One region of the Micromonospora sp. DSM 43699 genome, then DNA from elsewhere that is predicted to be linked to it. Evidence: riboswitches for the same ligand, from Rfam matches in the RefSeq annotation. Region 1 holds a riboswitch; each other region holds the start of a gene.

Region 1 (5,513 bases):
GCAGTCGAGCCAGCCCCCGACGCGTTCGCGTAGCGCGGCGAGGGACTCCCCGCCGTGCGGTGCGGCGTCGGGAGTGTCCCACCACTGCCGCAGCGCGTCGGGGTCCCGCGCCCCCACGTCCGCCAGGCTCTGCCCGGACCAGTCGGCGTACCCGCAGTCGGCCAGCGCGGCCTCGACTGTGGGGCGCAGCCCGAGGGCGTGAGCGGTCTGCACCGCCGCCGGCGCCGGGCTGGTCAGGCAGACGTCGACCGGGCCCAGTGGGCCGCGCCGGTCGGAACCGGCCAGGGCGAGGGCGGCCCGCCGGCCGCCCTCGTCCAGGTCGTCGTCACCCGCGCCGAACACCGCCCGCCGCAGGGCGGCGGTGTGCGCGTGTGCGACCAGCCGCAGGCTGGTCGCGGTCACGCCGGTGTTCCCGCACCGGTCATCGGCTCGCCGGGGTGACAGTCGGAATCCCGCCCGCCCCCGGTCGCCGGTCCAGCCGCCGGCCCTGGCTCATCAGGGCGCTGAACAGCAGGCCGATCGCCGCCCAGAGCACCACCTGGGTACCGAGAGCGGCCAACCGGAAGTTCCACAGCAGAGTCGCGGGGAAGTCGTCCGGCACCTCCTGGAAGGACGGCAGGACGACATACCCGGCACCGGCGACCAGGAGGAAGCCCCCGACGGCCGCGCCGACCCGTTGCCAGACCGGTGCGTCGGGGCGGACCGACCGGTAGCCGAGGGTGCCCGCCCAGACCGCCACCAGACCGAGCACCACCAGGGTCAGGTAGGCGGCGGTGCGTTGGTCGATGGTGTCGGGACTGCCGACCGCCGGGGGGTTGGCCGGATACTTGAGGAACGGCACGAGCACCGCGCCGAGCAGGGCGCCGCCGGCGAGCAGCAGCGCCGACCGGCCGTCGTCCGTGGTCCGCAGGCGACGGCGCAGGAGCGCGTACCCGGTCGCCAGCAGGCCACCCATCGCGGTGCCGAACAGCCCGGTGGCCAGGAACAGGCCGGCCCGCTGGCCGCCCCGGCCCACCAGGGCGTCGGCGTGGTGGTCGTCGGCCACCGGCCCGGTGTGGCTGGCTGCCTCCTCGATCGCGATGGCCGCCTCGATGCGCGGCTCACCGACGAGGTAGCCGAACGCCCCCGCGAGCAGGCCGGCGACGAGACCGGCGAGCAGACCGCGGAGCAGGACGGTGGCGAACGTGGGTGGATTGTGGGTGGGGTTCAGTGGCACGGGACACCGAGCAGGTGCCGGCCGTCGTGCATGAGCTCGTGCAGGTACATGCCACTGCGCGAGACCGCGCCCTGGTCGAACGCGACCAGATAGGTGAGCAGCAGGAGTACGCCGACGACGGCCAGTGCCGCCCAGTACACGCGGGTCGACCCGACGGGGTGCACCAGCGGCTGGGCGGGAGTGGAACTCGACATGGGACACGAACCTTCCCGGGGATGACGCGTCCCCATCGCAAGGCTGCGGACGACCGAGCGTCCTGGCTCGCGGACCCGTCGACGACGGGGACCGCTCACAGTGGCGCGACCGCGCCGGATTCTCACCGGCTTACCTCGCGACGCCGCAGATTTGGATCGACCGTAGCGGCGTGACCCCCGAGCGGTCAATCGTCATCCCGCCGAATGTGAGCAACCGGGGCGGGGACCGGCGCTGCGCGAGTCGACCGCCCCGTCCGACGCCGAGCGGGCGGCCGGACGGGGCGGTCGGTCATCGACCGGCTGGTGCGGGTGAGGTGGGGACGGTGCTGGTACGGCGTCGTCGGCCCACCGCCCCCAGGACGACGTCGACGAGGAGGAAGACGAGCAGGGTGAGCCCGAGCAGCGGCAGCGCCCAGCCGACCGCCACGACCAGTGGTGTGCCGACGATCAGGACGCCGCGCGGAAGGCCGGGTACGCCGCCGCGGGCCGGTGGGGTGCCGGTGAGGGCGCGGCGGTCGGCGCGGGTGGGCCGGCGTTGCCACCACATGCGGTAGCCCCAGACGATGACGCAGAGCAGCCCGAGGGCCAGCGCGGCGAGCAGGATCTGGTTGAGCGGTCCGAAGAGCACCCCCATGTGCGCCTGGATGCCGAGACCACTGAGCTTGGCCAGCAGTGGCCAGTCGGCGAAGTCGCTGCGGGCGGTGACCGTGGCCGTGGTGGGGTCGACGGCGACCCGGTCCTTCGCGACCGGCCAGACGTTGTCGACCTGCGTGACGGTCCAGGCCGAGCCCGGTTCCGGCGCCGGGGCGATCTCGACCGGGCCGGTCAGACCGGCCGCACGGGCGGCGGTCAGGACCCGGTCGAAGGCGGCCGATTCGACCACCCCACCCGCTCCGGCCGCCTCGTGGTGACCACCACCGGTGTCGGCCGGGGCGGTGGGCGCGGCGGTGAGGGCGGTGGAGATCTGCGGGGCGCGGGCGTCGAGCGCGTCGAGGCCGGCACCGAAGTTGGCCCCGGCGTACCGGGACCAGGTCAGCCCGGTCGCGGAGAGGAACAGCAGGCCGACGGTGAGCCAGACGCCGACGGTGGCGTGCCAGCCCCGGGTCCGCCGTACCCCTCTGGCGGTGGACAGATCCGGCACGAGCAGGTGCCGGACGGTGGCCCGGGAGGCGCGGCGGCGACGCCACCACAGTACGACCCCGCCGAGCGCGATGACCCACAGCCAGCTCGCGGCCAGCTCCGAGTAGTGCCGGCCCACCACCCCCAGATGCAGGTTGCGGTGCAGGTCGTCCAGCCAGGTGGTGGCCGGCGTGGACCCGAACCAGGTGGTCAACTGCCCCTGCACCCGGCCCGTGAACGGGTCGACGTATACGGTGTGCTGCTTCTCGCCCAGCTCCGGCGCCGAGAACACCACCCGGGTGGTCCGGTCGTCCGCACCGGGCTGCACCGCGGCGACGCTGCCGTAGGGGTGCGCGTTGCGTGCTGCCCCGACCTGGTCGGCCACCGGCAGCCGACGCTCACCCACCTGGGCCACCGTCAACCGGTCGCCGTAGAGCATCCCGTCCACCTGCGGAGCCACCGTGTAGGCGAGTCCGGTCAGCGCGGCGACCACCAGGAACGGCGCGACCAGCACACCGGCGTAGAAGTGCAACCGCAGCAGCAGCGCACCGAACGGGGAGGTACCTCGGGCCGACCGGGCGGGTGGGTCGGCGGTGGTGGCGGCGGGCTCCGGCGTCGACGGGCCGGACAACTCGGTGACAGACATGTTCTTCCGATCGGAATTGTCGGGATACACCCGGTGGTCGTTCCCCGTGCATGCGTGCGGGTCGGCCGGGTCCGTGGTGTCGGCCTCGCCCGGAGAGGTAGTCGGCGCGAGCGCCGCCATGGTTCCCGGGAATGTCCGGACGGGACGGGTCCGTCGAGGGTCCGGTGCCTGGTGGCGGCCCGTGCCGTCGCGGCTGTCGACATCGGAGGGTCCGGTCCCGGCGTACGGGTGGACGCCTGACCTCAGCGGCGAAGCGGGCGGCGTCGCCACCACACCAGGCCCGCGACCACCGCCAGGACGACCACCGCGCTGCCGGCGACGGCGGTGCCCGGACCACCACCGGTGTCCCCGGCCGCGGCGGTGACCGGGCCGCCCGACGTCGTCGGGGGAGCGGCCGTCGGCGCGGCACGGCCGGCGGGGTCGGCCACGGTGAACGGGTACGACCCCTGCACCGGATGCCCGTCGGCGGAGACCACCCGGTAGGCGACGGTGTACGTCCCGTTGGGCAGTGGGTCGGTCACCTGGACGGTGCTCTTCGTTCCGGTGACCACCGGATCGCCGGTGGGGACCCGCCGTTTCGTCCCGTCGGTGAGCACGATGGTGGTGAAGGTCGGGTCCAGCCGTGCCATGAATTCCAGCGTGATCTCGGCCGGCGCGCTCGGCAGCGTCGCCTCCCGGGCCGGGGAGGCCGAGCGGAGGCTGTTGTGCGCCCACGCCGGCGTTGCGGCGACGAGCAGCGCCAGCACGGCGGCCGACAGCGCGGCGGCGAACCGGACGACGGCGGGGCGGATCGGCGTGGTGATCATGATGCTCCGGGTGGGCTGGTTCATCCGAGCACCTGTTGGCCGATCCAGCCGTCGGGTGGGCAGCCGGGTGGGATGGCGAAGACGGCGGAGCCGATCGGGGTGGTCCACTCGTTGAGCAGGTCCCGGTCGGCGAGCCGGCGTTGGATGGGCAGGAACTGGTTGGTGATGTCGGCCTGGTAGGCGGCGAAGATCAGTCCACTGTCGGCGTGCCCCTGCGGGGTGGGGGTGCCGTCGTAGTTGTAGGGGCGGCGCAGGATCCTCAGCCGGTCGTCGGTGACGTGGGCCCGGGTGAGGTGGGAGAAGTCGGGGATGACGGTGAGACCGTCCTCGCCGACGGCGGCGAAGTCGGGTTCGTCGTGTTCGTCGGTGCCGGTGAGCGGGGCCCCGGTGTCGAGGCGGCGGCCGATGGCCAGCTCCCGGTCGGTGCGGCCGAGCAGGTCCCAGGTCTCCAGGTTCATCCGGATCCGGCGTACCACCAGGGTGGTGCTGTCCTTGAGCCAGGCCGGGCCGTCGGGCACCCAGACGGCGGTGTCCAACGGGGTGCCGGGGCGGGGGTTGGCGGTGCCGTCGAGTTGGCCGAACAGGTTGCGTTGGGTGTGGCCGGCGGGTTCGACGCCGGGGCTGCGCCGGAAACCCTGCTGCACCCAGCGGACGGTGGCGAAGGGCCGGCTGTCCTTGATCAGCACCCGCTGGGCATGGGCGACGGTGACCGCGTCGTCGGCGCAGATCTGCACCAGCAGGTCGCCGCCGGACCAGGCCTGTTGGAGCCGGTCGATCCGCAGCGCCGGCAGGTCGACCACCGAGGTCGGTCGCCGGTCGTCGACGCCGGCCGCCCGGTAGAGGCCCGGCCCGAAACCGAAGGTCACCGTGAGTCGGGCGGGCAGCAGCCCGAGTTCCGCCTCGGTGTCGGCCAGCGCCGGCCGGCCCTGGGTGAGTCGGGCGGCGTCGTCGCTGAGCAGCCGCAGCAACCGGCCCAGCGCCGCCCGGTCGGTTCCGGGCCGCAGGGTGAACGCGACGAACGCGCCGTGGGCCTGCGGCTCGGTGGCCACCCCTGCCTGCCGGGGGCCGTGGAACGGCTCGACCAGGCTGCCGACGGCCGCGACGGGCGTGATGTCGGGGGTGGCCTGTGGTGGTGCTGCACTGTCCTCGGCACGGATCGCGGTGACGGCGGCTGCTCCGGCGAGGGCTCCTCCGGCGGCCATGACCCCGCCGGTGAGCAGGCCGCGCCTGCTCACCGGCCGGGCGGGTGGCGTGTCCGTCACGACGCCGGGCTCATGCTCATGGTCGGCGTGGCGCTCATACCGGGCATGGGCTGGCCGTGACCCGGGGCGTAGCTCTCCTGCGCGCCGGTGAACGGCTTGGCCACGGCGGTGAACTGCTGGGTCCTGCCGTCGGCGAAGGTCAGGGTGAACGTCAGCTCGTCGCCGGCCTGCACGGGCTTGGCCAGGTTCATCAGCATGAGGTGGTCACCGCCGGGCTCCAGCGCGTGCGTGCCCTTCGCCTTGATCACGATGCCGCCCTGCTTCTGCTGC
Region 2 (5,513 bases), on a different contig from region 1:
GCGAGCAGCCCGATCTGGGCCGGCCGGCCGAAGACACGTGGCCTGGTGCTGCACGTGATCAGGTCGGCGCGCAGCATCAGCCGGGTGGAACTCGCGGCGGCGACGGGGTTCAACTCGGACGCAACACCTGCGTGATCGTGGTCGTCGACCTGGCGGGCCGGCAGGTGGCCCGCGCATCGTTCCAGGGGGCGTCGATGCGCCGCAGCGGGCGTTGCCGCTGGTGGGCTCACAGGTGGGCGCGCTGCTGGCCTCGGCGGCAGTCGACCGTCACCGGGTGCTGGGAGTCGGCCTGGTCAGTTACGGGCCACAGGATCGGCGCGCGGGTGTGCTTCTTCCTCGGGTGGCTCACCCTCGCGACCGCGTACCGCGGAGAGTAGTTCGGCCAGTGGCACGCCACTGGAAGCGGGCGGCGTCGAGCTTGGCCAGGAACGTCGGCCGGCGGCGGTGTTCTGCGCGCAACGTCTCCAGGTACGCGTCGAATCGGGTGCTCTCGCCGGGGGCCGCGTACGCTTCGCGCAGGCGGGACAGCAGCGTGATCGTCTTGTCGTGGCGGCCTGTGGTTCCGGTCCGGGCTTGTTGATCACGCCTGGTGACCGAGGTGGGATCGGCAGATATCAAGGCCAGCCGCCGGACCAGACGGGTGACCTGCCCACCCGGTGGCTTTGTCGCCGGCTACGTGCCGTTTGCCTTAGTCACGAGGCCGGCGATCTCCCGGCTCGATGGGCTGACCACACCCGGTCAGGCCTTCGACCGAAACGGTGCCAGCGTGGCGCGGATCGTCTCGGCGGCACCCCAGTCGTCGTCGAACTGGGCCAGGACGGCCAAGTGTTGCCGCAACTGGATGATCGGCATGCGGGCAGGCCAGTCGGCGTCGAGACCGGTCAGCTCGGCATAGACGTCGAAGAACCGACGCGACTCCGGCGGAGGTGACGTGATCCAGAGGTGGGCCAGGTCCACCTCGGCCCACATGTATGACACTGCCGGATCGATGACCGTCGCTCGCCCGTCCGCAGTCGCCAGCACGTTCTGGGCCCACAGGTCCCCGTGCGTCAGGCAGGCCGGCCGGACCGGCAGCAGCTCGGGGAGGCGAGCACACAACCGCTCCAGCGCGGCCCGGTCGGCGGGTTCGAGCGCCGCCTCGACGCGCGGCTCGGAGAGCCAGCGGAGCAACCGGCGCTCGGCGAAGAATGCGAAGCCGTCGTCGGCCCACGCATTCATCTGCCGACGGCGACCCAACCAGTTGTCGCGGTGCCATCCGAAGCGGGGATGGATGGTGCTCGTGTGCGCCTGGGCGAGCGCGTGGGCGAACTGCTCCCAGAAAGCTACCTCGCTTGGTCTCGGCTGTAGCAGCGACAGCACGAGCAACTCGTGGTTCGCCACGATCACCTCGGGTGTCGCCAGTCCTCCGCGCTCCCGCAGGGCCGCCAGCCCTTCGGCCTCCGCGACAAAGGCGTCACCGTCGCCGTCGGGCGCTTCGGCGAAGGCTTTGACGAAGACCGACGGCGCGTCCCTGCGGTGGGCTATTCCGGCGAGCGCGGCAAGTCCACCGCTGACCGGCGTGATGGTGACGATGTCGCGGATCCCCGTCCGCGACAACCGCTCCGCCAGCGGATCTGTCAGGAACATCGGCAGTGGTCTCCTCCGGTCGGGGGCGTGCCGGGATCTTCCGGAGTCACGGTGACCATCCCAGCACATCCGCGTTAGGACAGGCCCTTCCGGAACCTTCCGACGCACCGCAGTAGGCGGCGATGACGCCCGCCCGGGTGAGCCGTTGGTGTCGGTCGGCGTTGGGGCGGCGGTGGCCAAGGCCGTCGGCTCGGGTTGGCGGGTCGACCCGGACGGCCGTCCGTTGTGTGCACCCGCGCGGGCGGAACGGCAGGCCGGTGAACGGTTCGCGCCCGGCGTGGTCGTGCAGACCCTACGCCGGGGGTGCTCTCCATCGAACTCGTCAACTGGTAGTCCGGGGGTCAGACCGCCGCGGAGGTGGGCTGGTGCCACTCGGGCTGGCGCACGCCAACGTCGACGAGCGGTTCATCGCGGAGTCCGTCCGCTTCGATGTCGGCCGCGTCCCGAACCGGCATCTGGCCTTCGGCCACGGGCGGCACTTCTGCGCGGGCGCGCCGCTGGCCCGGCTGGAACTCCAGCACTCTTCGTGTGTGCCGGTGACCTGGCAGCTCAGGGTGGCGGGATGTTGACCAGGCGGCGCAGCAGGTCGATGAACTGGGCGCGTTCGGCCACCGTGAACCGGTCGAGCAGGTCGTTCTGAGCGCCGTCGACAAGCGTGTCCATCTCCCGCATCCGGGCGGTTCCGGCGTCGGTGATGTGAACGACGTTGCGGCGCCGGTCCACCGGGTCGGGTTCCCGGCGGAGCAGGCCGTCGGCCTCCATCCCGTTCAGGGTGGTGACAGCGTCGCCCCGGTCGATGCCCAGCCGGCGGCACAGCTCTGCCTGGCTGATCCCGCCGAACTCGTCGAGCGCGGCGGGGATGCCGTACCGCATCCGGTCGCCGGGGCGATCCAGGTGCGTCCCGACGACCCGGTTCGCGCGGGCTGCCCCGTGGTGGAGCAGCCAGGAGGTCAGCCGCTGGAGCCGAGCCGGTGGTGCCCCCGGCTGCAGGGCCGGTTCGTGAGCGAGCGGATGGGTCGGGTGATCGCCGTGTCCAGTGTGCCGTCCATCCTGGCCCCGGCCTTCGGCCGGCGGGATCCGGGCCGTCGAGCACCTGCGGCTGGTGATGGCGGAGTTGCACGTCGCCGGCCTGGGTCAGCGGCACGCTGACCACGGTGGACCGGCCGGGCGACAGCGGCAACAGTGGACCTGCAAGATCATCGCGGGCTGCGGCCGCCGCGTGCGGGGGGCGTCGCCGACCTGTGCCGCTGACGCGAGTTGGCATCCTCGACGGCATGATCGTGCGAGGTGCCCCGCGTGCGCGGGGAGAATCGGGAAGCCGGTGTGAATCCGACACGGGCCCGCTGCGGTGACCGGGGAGCGACCGTCCATGCGCGAGGAGCGCAGCCACTGGCCATAAGGCCGGGAAGGCGGACGGGCTGGCGTTGATCCGGGAGTCCGAAGACCGGCCTCGCGTCGACCGCCCACCCCTCCGGGCTGGGCCGAGCGCAGCGGGAGCCTGCCTGTGGCACTCTACGACGCCATCCACCGCCGCCGGGACGTCCGGGCCCAGTTCACCGGGGCGCCGGTGCCGGCCGACACCCTGCACCGGATTCTCGACGCCGCGCATGCCGCGCCCGGCGTCGGCTACTCGCAGCCGTGGGACTCCGTCCTGGTCCGGGACCCCGACCTCCGCCGCCGGTGCCACCGGCACGTACAGGCCGGGCGGGCCACGTTCGCCGCCACCCTGGACGGTCCGCGCCGGCACGTTCGATCACCGGCAGCTCCCAACCCGCCCGCGGCGGAGGGGACCGCGACGCCGGCCAGACGCAGCATCCGGTCGGCGATCGGGCGCAGCACCTCCAACTCGTGCCGGGTCAGTCCCACCTGGTCCGGCGTGCCCTCGGCGGGGCGGATGCACGCCGCGTGCCTGCCGACGAGCTGCCGGGTCACCTCGGGCGACGCCCAGAACCTCGATGGTCATCGGCCGTCCGGTGTCACGTCAGCAGTGGTAGCGCCTGTTGGCGGACATCGACGTAGCGCGCGTACACCTCGGGGGTGCCGGCGGCGGTGACCTCCTCGGCCGCGACCGGCCACGGCGGCGGCTCGGCGTCGCCGGACAGCGCCCAGGCCGCCTGCCGCGCCGAGCCGAGCGCCACGTACTCGGCAGCGCGCGGCACGGCCACCGGTACGCCGAACAACGCCGGCGCGACCGCCCGCACCGCGCGGGACCGGGCCGCGCCGCCGATCAGCAACACCCGGTCGACCGGGACGTCCTGGGCACGGAGCGCGTGGAGGGCGTCGGCGATACCGCCGAGCATGCCCTCCACGGCGGCCCGCGCCAGGTTCGCCGCCGATGCGTTCGCCCGGGTCAGGCCGGCGAGCAGACCGCGCGCGTCGGGCAGATTGGGGGTGCGTTCCCCATCCAGGTACGGCAGCAGGGTCAGCCCGCCCGCGCCAGGTTGCGCCGAGAGCGCCAGCTCGTCCAACTCGGCCAGTGACCGGCCCAGCAGGTCGGCGACCGTGACCAGCACCCGGGCCGCGTTGAGCGTGCACACCAGTGGCAGGAACCGGCCGGTCGCGTCGGCGTACCCGGCCACCAGCCCGCTCGCGTCGGCGGTCGGCACGTCACTGAGCCCGTACACGCATCCCGAGGTGCCCAGCGAGACCACCACGTCACCCGGCCGCTGGCCGACGCCGAGCGCCCCGCCCATCGTGTCACCGGTGCCGGCCGAGAGCAGCGCGCCCGAGGTGGTCTCCCCGACCACCTCGGCCGGTCCGGCGACCCGGGGGAGTGCCACGTCCCGACCGAAGGCGAGCCGCACCAGGTCCTGCCGGTACGCGCCGGCGGCTGGTGACCAGTAGCCGGTGCCGGACGCCTCACCCCGGTCGGTCGTCGGTTCTCCGCGGTCCGCGCGCAGCCGGTGGGTGAGCCAGTCGTGGGGTAGCAGCACCATGCTGGTGCGGGCCGCGAGCTCGGGCTCGGCACGGGAGAACCAGCGCAGCTTGGTGACCGTGAAGCTGGCCACCGGCACCAGCCCGACCGCGTCGGCCCACGCCTTCGGGCCGCCGAACTCGTCGGTCAGGTCGACGGCGGCGCGTGCCGAGCGGGTGTCGTTCCAGAGAATGGCGGGACGCAGCACCTCGCCGGCCTCGTCGAGGCAGACCATGCCCTGCTGCTGTCCGCCGACGCCGATCGCGGCCACACCGTCCAGAAGACCGGCGCTGGCCTGCTCGTACGCGGCCCACCACAACCGTGGCTCGATCTCGGTGCCATCGGGGTGCGGGGCGCGGCCCGCGCGGAGCACCTCGCCGGTCTCCGCGTCGCAGACCACGACCTTGGTCGACTGGGTCGACGAATCGACCCCGGCAACGAGGGTCCTCGCGCCACCCATGGCGATGCCTCCGTAGCTCGGTGGGACCCGAGCCTACGTCCAGCGACCGAATTTGTTCAATGGACTTACAAAATTCGACGTCGTGGCAGCGGTGCCGTGGCCTCACCCGGCCCCACGGGTTACGGGTGCGAGCGCGCCTCGTCGCGCCGACGACCCCGCGCTCCACCCCCTGACTCGCCCGACGAGCGGTCAGCTCACTCAGCGCCCACGGTGATGCGCAGGAACTCCTCTGCGACGGCCATCGGCGTCTGGGTAGCCACCTGCCGGGGTGCCTGCTGCGACGCCTGATGGTATGCATCCCGGTCCGCCAGCAGATCCGCCGTCGCACGCCAGAGCCGGGCGGGCCCGCTGTCCAAGTCGATCATCTCAAGAGCCGTGCCGGTAAGCGCGGGAAGATGTCCGAAGCCGCCGACCACATTCAAACTCACGATCCGTCCGGCCTCGCCGACCAGCACAGGAAGATGCCCGAAGCCGTAACCGACGACCGGCGTACCCATCGACAGCGCCTCGGCC
Region 3 (5,513 bases), on a different contig from region 1:
GAAGTGGCCCAGCAGGTTGGTGCCGAGGTGCGCCTCGAAGCCGTCGGGCGTGGTGCGGCGCGGGCCGAGCAGCACCGCACCGGCGTTGTTGACCAGCAGGTCGAGCACCGGATGATCGACTGTCAGCTTCGCCGCGAACGCCCGTACCGAGGCGAGGGAGGCCAGGTCCAGCTCGCGTACCTCGACGTCGCCGTCCATCCGGCGGGCGGCCTGCTCCCCGGCGGCGGTGTTGCGGACGGCGAGCACGACGTGCGCGCCGTGGCGGGCCAGTGCGGTGGCGGTGACCAGGCCGAGGCCCGAGTTCGCGCCGGTCACGACGGCGGTACGGCCGTGCTGGTCGGGGATGTGGGCGGCGGTCCATCCGGTCATCTGCTGCTCCTGGGAAATCGGGGTGGAGCGACGACGTTAGGAGCAATCCGGGCCGGATCGGTCGTTCCCGGTTGCCCAGGTCTGCCGGACCTACCTTCACCGGTCCGGGCCGCGACACACTTGCGGCATGACCCATCCGTACGCCCGCGAACTCGGCGATTTCCTGCGCGCCCGGCGCGGCCGGCTGCACCCCCGCGACGTCGGCCTGGAGCCGGGCGGCCGACGTAAGGTCACCGGGTTGCGGCGTGAGGAACTGGCCCTGCTGGCCGGGTTGAGCACCGACTACTACCAGCGGATGGAGCAGGGCCGCGAGGTCCGCCCGTCCGACGACGTGTTGGACGCGCTCGCCGGCGCGCTCGGCCTCGACGACGAGGAACGCCGGCACCTGTTCACCCTGGCCCGCGCCGCCCGCCGGCCGGTGCCCGTCCGGGTGGACCCCGGCCCGGAGCGGGTGCCGGAGAGCACCCGACGGCTGCTGCTGGTGCTGGACACCCCGGCGGTCGTGCTCGGCCGACACCTCGACCTGCTCGCCTGGAACCCGTGGGCGACGGCGCTGCTCGGCGACCCGGAGGGCTACCCGCCCGACCGGCTCAACATGCTCCTGCTGATGTTCGACGACCCGACGACCGCGTCGCGGCGCTGCGCGGCGTGGGAACAGCAGGCCATGGACTACATCGGCATGATGCGTGCCGCCGTCGCCACGGACCCCACCCACCCCCGGGCCACCGCGATCGTCGGCGAGCTGAGCATCCGCAGCGCCGAGTTCCGACGGCTGTGGGCCCGGCACGACGTGCGCGCTTCGGTCAGCGGCACCAAGACCTTCGAGGTCCCCGAGGTCGGTGACATCGTCCTGGACTGGGACACCTACCCGCTGCCCGGCAACCCCGGCCCGGTCATGCTGGTCTTCACCGCCGCGCCGGGCAGCCCCGACGCCGACCGGCTACGGCTGCTGGCGTCACTGCGCGCGACCGGCCGGGCGGGTGAGAGTGATCCGACACGCCGACGCGACATCTAGTGTTGCTTCTCCCCAGGGGACGCCATATATGGTGTCCCACGCAGCTGGTTCGACCGGGCCTGAACGGCCCGGTCGAGGCAACAGGGAACCCGGTGTAAATCCGGGACTGCCCCGCAGCGGTGAGTGGGAACGACCGCCGTCATCGAGCACTGGGCCGCGAGGTCTGGGAAGCGACGGCCAGTAGGCGACCGGTGGAACCCGGTCAGGCCCGCGAGTCCGAAGACCTGCCAGTGCGCCGTGCGCTGCTGCGTGCGGCGGTCGGAGGTCGCGCGGGACGACCGACGCCAGCAACCGGGCCGGCCGCCGCGCCGCGCCCGTTGGCGTTCTCCCGCGTCCGAGGGCCATCGGTGACAGCGAGGAGAGGTCATGACGAACGTAGCGGAGAGCCCCCCGTCCGAGGCCGACGGCGCGGAGCCACGCCGGCCGGCGATGCGGGTACGCAAGCGCAACGGCGACACCGAGCCGGTGGACGTCAACAAGATCGTCAAGGCGGTCGAGCGGTGGGCCGCCGACCTGGACGAGGTGGACCCGCTGCGGGTGGCGACCAAGACGATAAGCGGCCTCTACGACGGGGCGACCACTGCCGAGCTGGACAAGCTGTCGATCCAGACGGCGGCGGAGCTGATCGGCACCGAACCGCAGTACTCCCGGCTGGCGGCCCGGCTGCTGGCCGGCTACGTGGAGCAGGAGGTCCGCGGGCAGGCGGTGGCGAGCTTCAGCCAGTCCATCCGGTACGCCCACGGCCTCGGCCTGATCTCCGACGACACCGCCGCGTTCGTGGCCCGCAACGCCCGCACCCTCGACGACGCGGTCGACCCGGCGGGTGACCTGCGGTTCGAGTACTTCGGACTGCGCACGGTCGCCGACCGGTACCTGCTGCGGCACCCCGAGTCGCGGCTGGTGGTGGAGACCCCGCAGTACTGGCTGCTGCGGGTGGCCTGCGGGCTGTCCACCACGCCCGACGAGGCGGTCGGGTTCTACCGGTTGATGTCGTCGCTTGCCTACCTGCCGAGTTCCCCCACGTTGTTCAACTCCGGCACCCGGCACACGCAGATGTCGTCGTGTTTCCTGGTCGACTCGCCCCGCGACGAGCTCGACTCGATCTACGAGCGCTACCACCAGGTGGCGAAGCTGTCCAAGTTCTCCGGCGGCATCGGCATCTCCTGGTCGCGGGTACGTGGCCGGGGCGCGTTGATCCGGGGCACCAACGGCCGGTCGAACGGGATCGTGCCGTTCCTCAAGACCCTCGACGCCGGGGTGGCGGCGGTCAACCAGGGCGGCCGGCGCAAGGGGGCCGCCTGCGTCTATCTGGAGCCGTGGCATCCGGACGTCGAGGAGTTCCTGGAGCTGCGGGACAACACCGGCGAGGAGGCCCGGCGTACCCACAATCTCAACCTGGCCAACTGGATTCCGGACGAGTTCATGCGCCGGGTCGAAGCCGACGCCGACTGGTCGTTGATCGACCCGTCGGACGCCCCGGAGCTGCCCGACCTGTACGGCGAGGAGTTCGACGCCGCGTACCGGGTCGCGGAGAAGAAGGCCATCCGGACGGTCAGGGCCCGGGACCTGTACGGGCGGATGATGCGCACCCTGGCGCAGACCGGCAACGGGTGGATGACGTTCAAGGACCCGGCCAACCGGCTGTCCAACCAGACCGGCGCCCCGGGCAACACGATCCACCTGTCCAACCTGTGCACCGAGATCCTCGAGGTGAACAGCGACACCGAGACGGCGGTCTGCAATCTCGGGTCGGTCAACCTCGGCGCGCACCTGGCCGGGGACGGCGTCGACTGGGAGAAGCTGCGCGCCACGGTGCGTACGGCTGTGGTGTTCCTGGACCGGGTGATCGACATCAACTACTACCCGGCCGCGCAGGCGGCGGCGTCGAACCCGCGCTGGCGACCGGTCGGGCTGGGGCTGATGGGCCTGCAGGACGCGTTCTTCGCGCTGCGCCTGCCGTTCGACTCGGTGGCGGCCAGGGAGCTGTCCACCCGGGTGCAGGAGGAGATCTTCCTGACCGCCCTGGAGACGTCGACCGGCCTCGCCGAACGGTTCGGCACGCACCCGGCGTACCACGAGACCCGGGCGGCCCGGGGTGACCTGCACCCGGACCTGTGGGGGGTCGAACCCACCCAGGTCGCGCGGTGGGCCGCGCTGCGTGCCCGGATCGCGGCGCACGGGCTGCGCAACTCGCTGCTCGTCGCGATCGCCCCGACCGCCACCATCGCGTCGATCGCCGGCTGCTACGAGTGCATCGAACCGCAGGTGTCCAACCTGTTCAAGCGCGAGACCATGTCCGGCGAGTTCCTCCAGATCAACACCTACCTGGTGCGGGAGCTGAAGGCGCGCGGGCTGTGGACGCCGGAGATCCGCGACCAGATCAAGCGGGCCGAGGGGTCGGTGCAGGGGATCGTCGACCTGCCCGCCGAGGTGCGGGAGCTGTTCCGCACCGCGTGGGAGCTGCCGCAGCGGGCGCTTGTCGACCTGGCCGCCGCGCGGGCACCCTACATCGACCAGTCGCAGTCGCTGAACCTGTTCCTGAGCGCGCCGACCATCGGCAAGCTGTCCTCGATGTACCTGTACGCCTGGAAGTCCGGCCTGAAGACCACCTACTACCTGCGGTCGCGTCCGGCGACCCGGATCCAGCAGGCCACCGTCACCGTCGCCCCGGTCGTCGCGGCCGGCGACGCCGAGGCGCTGGCCTGTTCCCTGGAGAACCCCGAGAGCTGCGAGGCGTGCCAGTGACCATCGTCGACGAACCCCGCACCGACGGGCGGCACCTGCTGCTCGACCCCGGCATGGACCTCACCCTGCGGCCGATGCGTTACCCGCACTTCTTCGACAGGTTCAAGGACGCCATCAAGAACACCTGGACGGTGGAGGAGGTCGACCTGCACTCCGACCTGGCCGACCTGGAACGGCTCTCGCCGGCCGAGCGGCACCTGGTGTCCCGGCTGGTGGCGTTCTTCGCCACCGGCGACACCATCGTCGCCAACAACCTGGTGCTCAACCTCTACCAGCACGTCAACTCCCCGGAGGGCCGGCTCTACCTGTCCCGGCAGCTGTTCGAGGAAGCCGTGCACGTGCAGTTCTACCTGAACCTGCTCGACACGTACGTCCCCGACGAGCAGGAACGCTTCGCCGCGTTCGCCGCCATCGAGAACATCCCCTCGATCCGGCGCAAGGCCGAGTTCTGTTTCCGCTGGATCGACTCGGTCTTCGGCCTGCGCGAGCTGAACAGCCGCGCCGACCGGCGGGCGTTCCTGCTCAACCTGATCTGCTTCGCCGCCTGCATCGAGGGGCTGTTCTTCTACGGCGCCTTCGCCTACGTCTACTTCCTTCGGTCCCGGGGCCTGCTCAACGGGTTGGCCTCCGGCACCAACTGGGTGTTCCGCGACGAGTCGATGCACATGGCGTTCGCCTTCGACGTGGTGGAGACCGTCCGGCGGGAGGAGCCGGAGCTGTTCGACGCCGAATTGGAGCAGCAGGTCACCGAGATGCTCGCCGAGGCGGTCGAGTGCGAGGTGCAGTTCGCCGAGGACCTGCTCGAACAGGGCGTCTCCGGGTTGTCGCTGACGGACATGCGGGCGTACCTGGAGCACGTGGCCGACCGGCGGCTCGCCCAGCTCGGCATCGCGCCGCGCTACGGCGCACAGAACCCGTTCGCGTTCATGGACCTGCAGGACGTGCAGGAGCTGTCGAACTTCTTCGAGCGGCGGGTGTCGGCATACCAGGTGGGGGTCAGCGGCAGCGTCACCTTCGACGACGACTTCTGACCCGGTCGGGCCGCAGCCCGGCCGACCGTGCCCGGGTGCACCGTTCACCGGCCGGGCCGGTTCCTGAGCGGCAGCCCGGTCCCGGTGGCGGGTACGCCACCGGGCCGGGCTGCGGCTCGCTTCGGTCTCAGGGGCCGGTGTTGTTGAACACCTCGATCTCGGCGAGGCCGATGTTGACGGTGGAGCTGATGACCCCGGTGACGGTGAGCTTGACGCTGGTCACCGTCTTCGCCGCCGGAAGAATGATCTCGGTCGGGCCGCCGCCGTTGTCGAGGGCGCCGACCGCCGTGGAGGTGCCGTCGCTGAACAGCAGGGTGCCGCCGGTGATCTGGTCGTAGGGGTTGGGCCGGTCG

Evidence for each region. Region 1 has a riboswitch for cobalamin ahead of AC0AIB_RS00460 (CbtB domain-containing protein). Riboswitches for the same ligand answer to the same signal wherever they lie in the genome.
Region 2: linked by a shared signal. The riboswitch ahead of AC0AIB_RS02625 (nitroreductase family protein) and the one ahead of AC0AIB_RS00460 (CbtB domain-containing protein) in region 1 are both predicted to bind cobalamin.
Region 3: linked by a shared signal. The riboswitch ahead of AC0AIB_RS05250 (ribonucleoside-diphosphate reductase subunit alpha) and the one ahead of AC0AIB_RS00460 (CbtB domain-containing protein) in region 1 are both predicted to bind cobalamin.

What each region holds. Positions count from the first base shown of each region.
Region 1 covers NZ_JBTMMT010000001.1:95,058-100,570, reverse strand. Annotated here, with positions in the region: gene AC0AIB_RS00470 (histidine phosphatase family protein) at 1-402, opposite strand, end outside; gene AC0AIB_RS00465 (CbtA family protein) at 422-1,216, opposite strand; gene AC0AIB_RS00460 (CbtB domain-containing protein) at 1,207-1,410, opposite strand; cobalamin riboswitch at 1,445-1,586, opposite strand; gene AC0AIB_RS00455 (PepSY-associated TM helix domain-containing protein) at 1,700-3,175, opposite strand; gene AC0AIB_RS00450 (copper resistance CopC family protein) at 3,418-3,981, opposite strand; gene AC0AIB_RS00445 (Dyp-type peroxidase) at 4,002-5,216, opposite strand; gene AC0AIB_RS00440 (copper chaperone PCu(A)C) at 5,240-5,513, opposite strand, start outside.
Region 2 covers NZ_JBTMMT010000003.1:13,600-19,112, forward strand. Annotated here, with positions in the region: gene AC0AIB_RS02610 (fructosamine kinase family protein) at 739-1,626, opposite strand; gene AC0AIB_RS02615 (cytochrome P450) at 1,992-2,195, shown strand; gene AC0AIB_RS02620 (MarR family winged helix-turn-helix transcriptional regulator) at 2,176-2,499, opposite strand; cobalamin riboswitch at 2,895-3,093, shown strand; partial or broken gene AC0AIB_RS02625 (nitroreductase family protein) at 3,131-3,361, shown strand; partial or broken gene AC0AIB_RS02630 (DNA-binding response regulator) at 3,445-3,567, opposite strand; gene xylB (xylulokinase) at 3,603-5,000, opposite strand; gene AC0AIB_RS02640 (glycosyltransferase family 4 protein) at 5,195-5,513, opposite strand, start outside.
Region 3 covers NZ_JBTMMT010000006.1:67,748-73,260, forward strand. Annotated here, with positions in the region: gene AC0AIB_RS05240 (oxidoreductase) at 1-369, opposite strand, end outside; gene AC0AIB_RS05245 (helix-turn-helix transcriptional regulator) at 497-1,384, shown strand; cobalamin riboswitch at 1,411-1,631, shown strand; gene AC0AIB_RS05250 (ribonucleoside-diphosphate reductase subunit alpha) at 1,751-4,129, shown strand; gene AC0AIB_RS05255 (ribonucleotide-diphosphate reductase subunit beta) at 4,183-5,160, shown strand; gene AC0AIB_RS05260 (PIG-L family deacetylase) at 5,288-5,513, opposite strand, start outside.